2 regions of the Paenibacillus sp. VT-400 genome follow, and region 1 is predicted to be linked to the other one. Evidence: a T-box and tRNA genes for the amino acid it is inferred to sense, from the RefSeq annotation. Region 1 holds a T-box; the other holds one or more tRNA genes.
The links. A T-box is a leader RNA that pairs with one kind of tRNA and senses whether it is charged. The one in region 1 lies ahead of EL84_RS07030 (valine--tRNA ligase), so its partner is inferred to be a tRNA-Val.
Positions count from the first base shown of each region.

Region 2: it has a tRNA-Val gene. The T-box ahead of EL84_RS07030 (valine--tRNA ligase) is inferred to sense a tRNA for this amino acid. The anticodon was not compared.

Region 1 covers NZ_LELF01000059.1:27,520-30,948, forward strand. Annotated here, with positions in the region: gene EL84_RS07030 (valine--tRNA ligase) at 1-1,491, opposite strand, end outside; T-box leader at 1,552-1,833, opposite strand; gene EL84_RS07035 (LysM peptidoglycan-binding domain-containing protein) at 1,989-3,429, opposite strand, start outside.
Region 2 covers NZ_LELF01000067.1:3,694,144-3,697,572, forward strand. Annotated here, with positions in the region: gene EL84_RS26905 (M1 family metallopeptidase) at 1-1,928, opposite strand, end outside; tRNA gene EL84_RS26910 (tRNA-Val) at 2,116-2,188, opposite strand; gene EL84_RS26915 (hypothetical protein) at 2,333-2,590, shown strand; gene EL84_RS26920 (GNAT family N-acetyltransferase) at 2,829-3,272, shown strand; gene EL84_RS26925 (DUF3892 domain-containing protein) at 3,385-3,429, shown strand, end outside.

The DNA.
Region 1 (3,429 bases):
TATGATGTCATACCCTGTCACAAGTACACTTGTCGGATAATAACGTTTCAGATCTTCCGTATCTTCTGGCCAGCCTAGTGTGGAGAATGGCCATAAGCCGGAGCTAAACCAAGTATCGAGTACGTCTTCGTCCTGTCTGAGCTTGCGTCCAGCATACTCTGGCAGCGTTGTTGGATCTTCAGCAGATACGATGATTTCACCTGTTTCTTCATCATACCAAGCAGGTATACGATGTCCCCACCACAGTTGACGGGAAATACACCAGTCACGAACGTTCTCGATCCAGTTCAGATAGGTTTTCTCAAAACGATCTGGAACAAAATTAACCCCTTCGCCGCTCTGTTGTTTTTTAATCGCTCTCTCTGCAAGTGGCTTCATCTCAACGAACCACTGTGTAGACAGATATGGCTCAACAACAGCTCCGGTACGTTCACTGTGTCCAACCTGATGCGTGTGATCCTCAATGTTGATCAATACGCCCTGCTCTTTCAAGTCAGCAACAATCTGCTTGCGGCAGTCACTGCGATCCAGTCCCTGATACTTGCCTGCCTCAGCATTCATTGTGCCGCTCTCATCCATTACCGTAATCTGAGGAAGATCATGACGAAGACCTACTTCAAAGTCATTTGGATCATGCGCAGGCGTGATTTTAACTGCACCACTTCCAAACTCTTTATCCACATAATCATCAGCGATAATTGGAATTTCGCGTCCAATGATAGGCAGTACAAGTACTTTACCAATCATATCTGCATAACGCTCATCCTTCGGATGAACAGCAACCGCTGTATCACCCAGCATCGTTTCAGGACGCGTTGTTGCCACTGTAACGTAGCCACTTCCGTCTTTGAGCGGGTAACGCAGATGGTACAAGTGACCCTGAACCTCTTTATATTCAACCTCAATGTCGGACAGAGCTGTCCGGTTCACCGGGTCCCAGTTAATGATGCGTTTGCCTCGGTAAATAAGGCCTTTTTCATACAGTTGAACAAATACTTTGCGAACCGCTTGGGACAGACCTTCATCCAGCGTAAAACGTTCACGTGAGTAATCAAGCGACAATCCCATTTTGCCCCATTGCTGACGAATGGTAGTGGCATATTGATCTTTCCAGTCCCATACTTTCTCCAGAAACTTCTCACGTCCCAGATCATAACGAGTCAGACCTTCTTCACGCAGCTTCTGCTCCACTTTGGTTTGAGTAGCAATACCTGCATGGTCGGAACCCGGAAGCCACAGCGCATCATAGCCTTGCATCCGTTTGGTGCGGATCAGAATATCCTGCAGTGTAAAATCGAGCGCATGCCCAATGTGCAGCATCCCGGTCACATTTGGGGGTGGAATTACAATTGTATACGGCTCGGCATCTTTACGTTGACCGGCTTTGAAATATCCACGCTCCATCCAGGTGGAGTACCATTTATCCTCTGCCGCCTTAGGATCGTAAGTGGTCGGCATTTCTGTTGCAGCTGATTTTTTTTCCTCAGACATGTGTCATTCCTCCGTTACTTCATCATCTTCGCCAAAAAAAACAAAAAAACCTTTCATCCATCAAAGGACGAAAGGTTAGCTTTCGCGGTACCACCTTTGTTTCACGCCTACAACAAGATAGACTTCACCCTTTGTACATGACGTGACACTTCAAGCAGATAACGGCTGCTACCGGCCCATCCTACCTCAGTAATAAATGACGATAAATCTCATTCATCCCTTGTATTCAAACAGGCAACTCCCGGGCGACTTCGATCAGTTGGTTCCTGCGGAATCTCACAGCGTTGCAATTCCACTCTCTGAAAGGTCATACTGTCTACTACTCCCGTTCCACGTTGTTCTTCAAAAAACCTACACACATCATACCTTGCTCGTGCGCGATAGTCAACCTGACAACAGCGGATAAAGAGCGCTGGAATGCAGGTTTAGGGCGAATCATGCAAAAAACCGCAATCCTCAAGGGGATCACGGGTCGTAACGAAGGCTTTAACTACGGATTAAGGGATGTACAATATCTGACCTTCTTCCACAACCTGCTCAGATAATCGGTTATACAACTGAAGTTCCCTCGTGCTCAATTGATATCGATCTGCAATGGCATCCAGTGTGTCTTCTCGCTGAACGATGCACAGTTTCACCTTGCGGAATGGGGTCTGGTCCACGATCGTTCCAAGGAACAGGTTCTTCCATTCCACATCATCCGCTGGATACGTTTCTTCCTGTACCACACCCGCAGGAACCTCATCGCCTCGCTCCACTTCAGCATCGCGTGCCGCTCTGCCGGAGGATAACAAGGAAGAGATACCTACGCCCTCTTCTTGCCGTGGTGCGGATTCTTTTTTGCTGCCAAAAGCAACCTTCAGCTCCGGCTTGTCTTCCGTCTCAGCCACAGGTTCAGGAACAAATGCTTCGTTCTGTACAAACTCGTCTACCCCAGTCGCTTCAAAAGACGGCCGATCTTCCTCAGCGTTGCCTGGTTCGGACGAAGCAAATACACCTTGCCAGTTCTCCGCCTGTGATTCAACCGGGACATCGGCAACTGCCTGATTCTCCTGCTGAGGTACAGATCTCGCTGATTCGAAGTGCCATACCTCTGGTGCGTCCGGTACATCCGGTGCTGCCAACTCATTAGATGATTGAGCAGTAGGCTCTGTGACTGCTTGATCTGCACTTCTCGGGTTGGCAGGCAATGCATCCACGGAAGACTCGGACCAACCCGAAGACTCATCTTCCAGAGGCAGCAGTGGTTCCGACTCAGGGTAAGAAGCTAACCGATCTGCGGTCTCAGCCATAAATGACGAGATCGGAGAAGGTTCGCTGTATTGCTCATGAGATGCCAATTCATCCCCATTCGCTGTCAGAGATACGGGATCTTCGTTTGCATCAGGTTGTCTGTTTTCGTTAGCGTACTCCGCGCTTTGCTCCTCAGATTGAATTGGCTCGGCCGATGACGAATCCGCATATTCTTGTTGCCATTCTTCGCTATTCCTTAATGTCTCTTCTCTTGTAGACAGGTCAGCGAATTCCGGAGCACCATAGGCAAGTTCTGCTGCATTCGCAAGTCTCTCTTCCTCACTCCGCTGGAGCAGGTACTCTTGTGCAAATGTGTTGGGATCGCTGCCTGCCTGTGCTGCTTCATCGGAACGGTTGGATTGCTGAGCATCAGGTGAATGAACAACTGTAAACTCATCTGCTGACCATACTTGTGGCTCTTCAACAGGAAAACCTTCGATACCTCGCAGCGACAATACACCTGTAATGTTCAGACTGCGATTGGATAACAGATCCACGTCAAAATTTTCGATCTCGATGGAAATATCCTCAATCGATCTGACCCGGTTCAGCGGCACTGTGATCTCCACGGGAATGAAATGTTTGAGCTCCTCTGAAGCCTCATTTTCTCCTCTGTACGCACCTGTAAGTAAAAGATGTCCTCTT
Region 2 (3,429 bases), on a different contig from region 1:
CGATCAATAATGTTAAGTTTTAAAGCCTGCACCAATCCGTTTGACTTGGCATTGCCAATGACAATAAGGTTGCTGTTGCCGATCTTTTTTTTCATCTTTTGCTTCAATTCCTTGCGATCCCTTATAATGTCGTATCTCATACCAGTCATATCAAGGAATCCGGTCAACTGATTAACCATATCTTCCTGTTGTTTAGCCGCCAGCTTACTTACCTGATCGCTGAGCACAATGGTTAATTCCTCGCCTTGAAGGGCTTTGTACATCAATCGATTCATCACATCATAAGGCAGATTAGGAACCATACCCATGACAGCCTGATATTGCACTTGTAAGACATCATGCACATAGGCGGCGGTCTCTTCTTGTGATAGTTGGTATTCCGGGTTTAAGACAAAACCAGGCTGATATAGGGCCATCTGCATTTCTGAACGTATTTCTTTACCAAGCACATCTTCAATGGTTTGAAGCAGCCCCTCTACCGTTGCATTTTGGTACACGTAGCGTTTGAAATATGTCCTCATCAACTCGTCAAATTTCTCTTCACCGACGGAACGGTAAAGCTGATAGATCGCTTGTCGCCCCTTCTGATAATATACCAAACTTGCCAAATCCCCAGCTTCATCGTTTGTTGACGCAATCGCCATATCTACGGGCGCAGTATCAAACTGTATGGATCTGAATCCATTTAGCTTGTCTCCCTGTTTCTCGGCAAAATACACCATGGAGAAATCAGCAAAGCCTTCATCCAGGAAGGATTCTGTCTCCGAATTATTACCGATCAATGCATGGAACCACTGATGCGCTATTTCATGAACAAATGTTGTGTCTTCTTCTGGAACAGCACCATTTTGAATCTGTCCCATCTGGATGAGCCTCGCATACTCCACGGCAACGCCTTGTACATACGTCTCGACAATTCGGAACTCTGGATAGGGATACTTGCCATATTTCTCACTATAGAAATCGATGACCTTGAATGCCTGATTAATGTAGCGGTCAACTATCTTTTTCTTGGATGGATCATCGTTGTAATAATAGTATTCCACCGTCAGACCGTTACGAGTAGCGCGTTCCACTTGAAGATTAGGACTTGCAAAGAAAACAAACTCCCTTGTATTCTCGGCCACAGCAGAAACAACTTTACGACCATGTTCTGTACTGTTTTGAATGGTGATCGTACCCGGCATAGCTACCTGATACTCATCGGGAACATTGAATTGAACTTCAAAGTCCGATGAGGTGTAATAATCGCTCTCAAATGTTCGACTATACGGTGCCTTGTTCCATTGATGCTTAACCTCGTCGTATACAGACATCACCGGGAACCAGTGTGCACCATTGATCATGTCCTTGTAGTAGGAAACTCGCTGGGAGCCATAGGGTATATTCAACTGAAACTCCAGTTGGAATGATACCGATTCACCTGGTTGTACGGGCTTCTTCAACTGCACGGTCAACGCTTGGTTTTCCTTATGGTAATCCAGCGATTGGCTATCTGCTGTTACAGCCTGAATATCGATGCCACCCAGAAAGTCCTCCGCTGTCTTCTCCGGGTGATCTTCACTAATCTTTTCATTATGCTGTTGGTACATGCTCGCCTGTGTAGACTTGGAGAGGTTTGCATCAGCATATGTATGAAGGACCAACTGCTGGAGGGTATCCTTGCTTGTGTTGTGATACGTTACCTTCTCGCTCCCCTGGATTGTCATGTCCTTCTCATTCAGCCGAGCCTGGATCTGGTATTGAATCGGGGTCTGCTCTAGAGAGTCTTTCTGTGTGTTATGTATCTTCGTAGATACAGTCGCTGGGTCTGCTCCCGCGGCAACAACCCCCATGTCGGCAAGTGGGCTTGTTGCCAGTATTAAAGCCAGTGTACCCGCGATCCCTACTCTGGCTAACTTTGATGTAAATGGGTTTGAATAATTCATAAGTTCTCTCCTTCTCCTGTTCTATGTTGACCTCAGAACCAAGTATAGAAGACGAAGCTTACGCTGAATTTATGTTTTATTTAAGTTTTGTTTAAAAAGAGGAGAGAAAATGAAGCTATCGCAAATTGCATTATGTTTGTATGTAAAAAAAAGAAAAGAAACCTTACATTGTAAGGCTTCTCATGTATGATCTGTAGTGGGCTCGAACCACTGACCCCTACCCTGTCAAGATAGTGCTCTCCCAGCTGAGCTAACAGATCATGATATATAAATGTTTCCCAATCAAGTAACAGTATCATATCAAGTAACCGTGTTCATTGTCAATAATTTATTTGGTTATAATTCACCTGAAATGGAGCACAATAAAGGAAAGATTACCATTTCAGCAACGAGGTGAATTCCCCATGAGAAACATAACAAAACGGTCAAAATCCAATAAATATACATTTACCAAATGCTTCTTTCTCTTTGCTGGGCTTGTGATTCTCAGTACAAACGTTACGGGTTGCGGCTTGGAGAAGGATGAACATACGGTACAATTCCAACAATTACAACAGCCCAATGAAAATGGTGAGTCTCTGCCCGTCTGGCTGGACGTATACTCCAAATCTGTAATTCAAGATGTATATTCTCCGCGAGGAAGCAGTGAAGTCTTGCCGTGAAGGTTAACAGGTGAATTACTCATCTTCATCCCACTTGCGTGAGTATGCTTTCTTCGTAACGTAATACAACAGAGTAATCATTCCCGCCGACATTAGCAATGTAATTACCATGATGCCTGTCATGCCCATCACTACCCCCTCCTCTCCCAATATGTTCCAGACTTCACTATACAGGAAAAACATTTTTTTGTATAATTCAGTCTGATATGTCGCGCAAGAGCAGAAAGAAGGAATGGAATTGGCAGCTGAGATTAGTTATGTATCAACAGAAGAACAACTGGAGCAAGCCCTGGGGATTCGCCATCACGTTTTTGTGATTGAGCAACAGGTGCCTGCCGAGATTGAGATTGATCAATATGATGTCATCAGCCCGGATGTGCATCATGTATTGTTAAGTACGGATGGCCAAGCTGTAGCCACAGGACGTCTGATCTATTACAGCAAGGATACGGCCAAAATGCAGCGGATCGCAGTGCTTGAATCTCATCGTTCATTTGGTTATGGACGTGTGCTTCTGCTCGCGATGGAGGAGCTGGCACGTGAACTCGGCTTATCCTATTCTGTACTGGATGCGCAGTGTCAGGCACAGAAATTCTATGAAAAACTGGGTTATGAAGTGATTTCGGAAGAACCTTTTTATGATGCAGATATTCTGCATGTTCGTATGAGAAAGAGCTTGTAAAACCTCAGCGTTGGCAGGTCTTATCAGCATATGGTGCATACTTCCGATGAATTCGGATAGGCTAATCAGGTAAGCAGATTCCTATCTCGTCATATAAGGAGAGTGTGACATCATGGATCAAACGACACGCGAGAGTTTTACAGCAGTACAGAAAAAT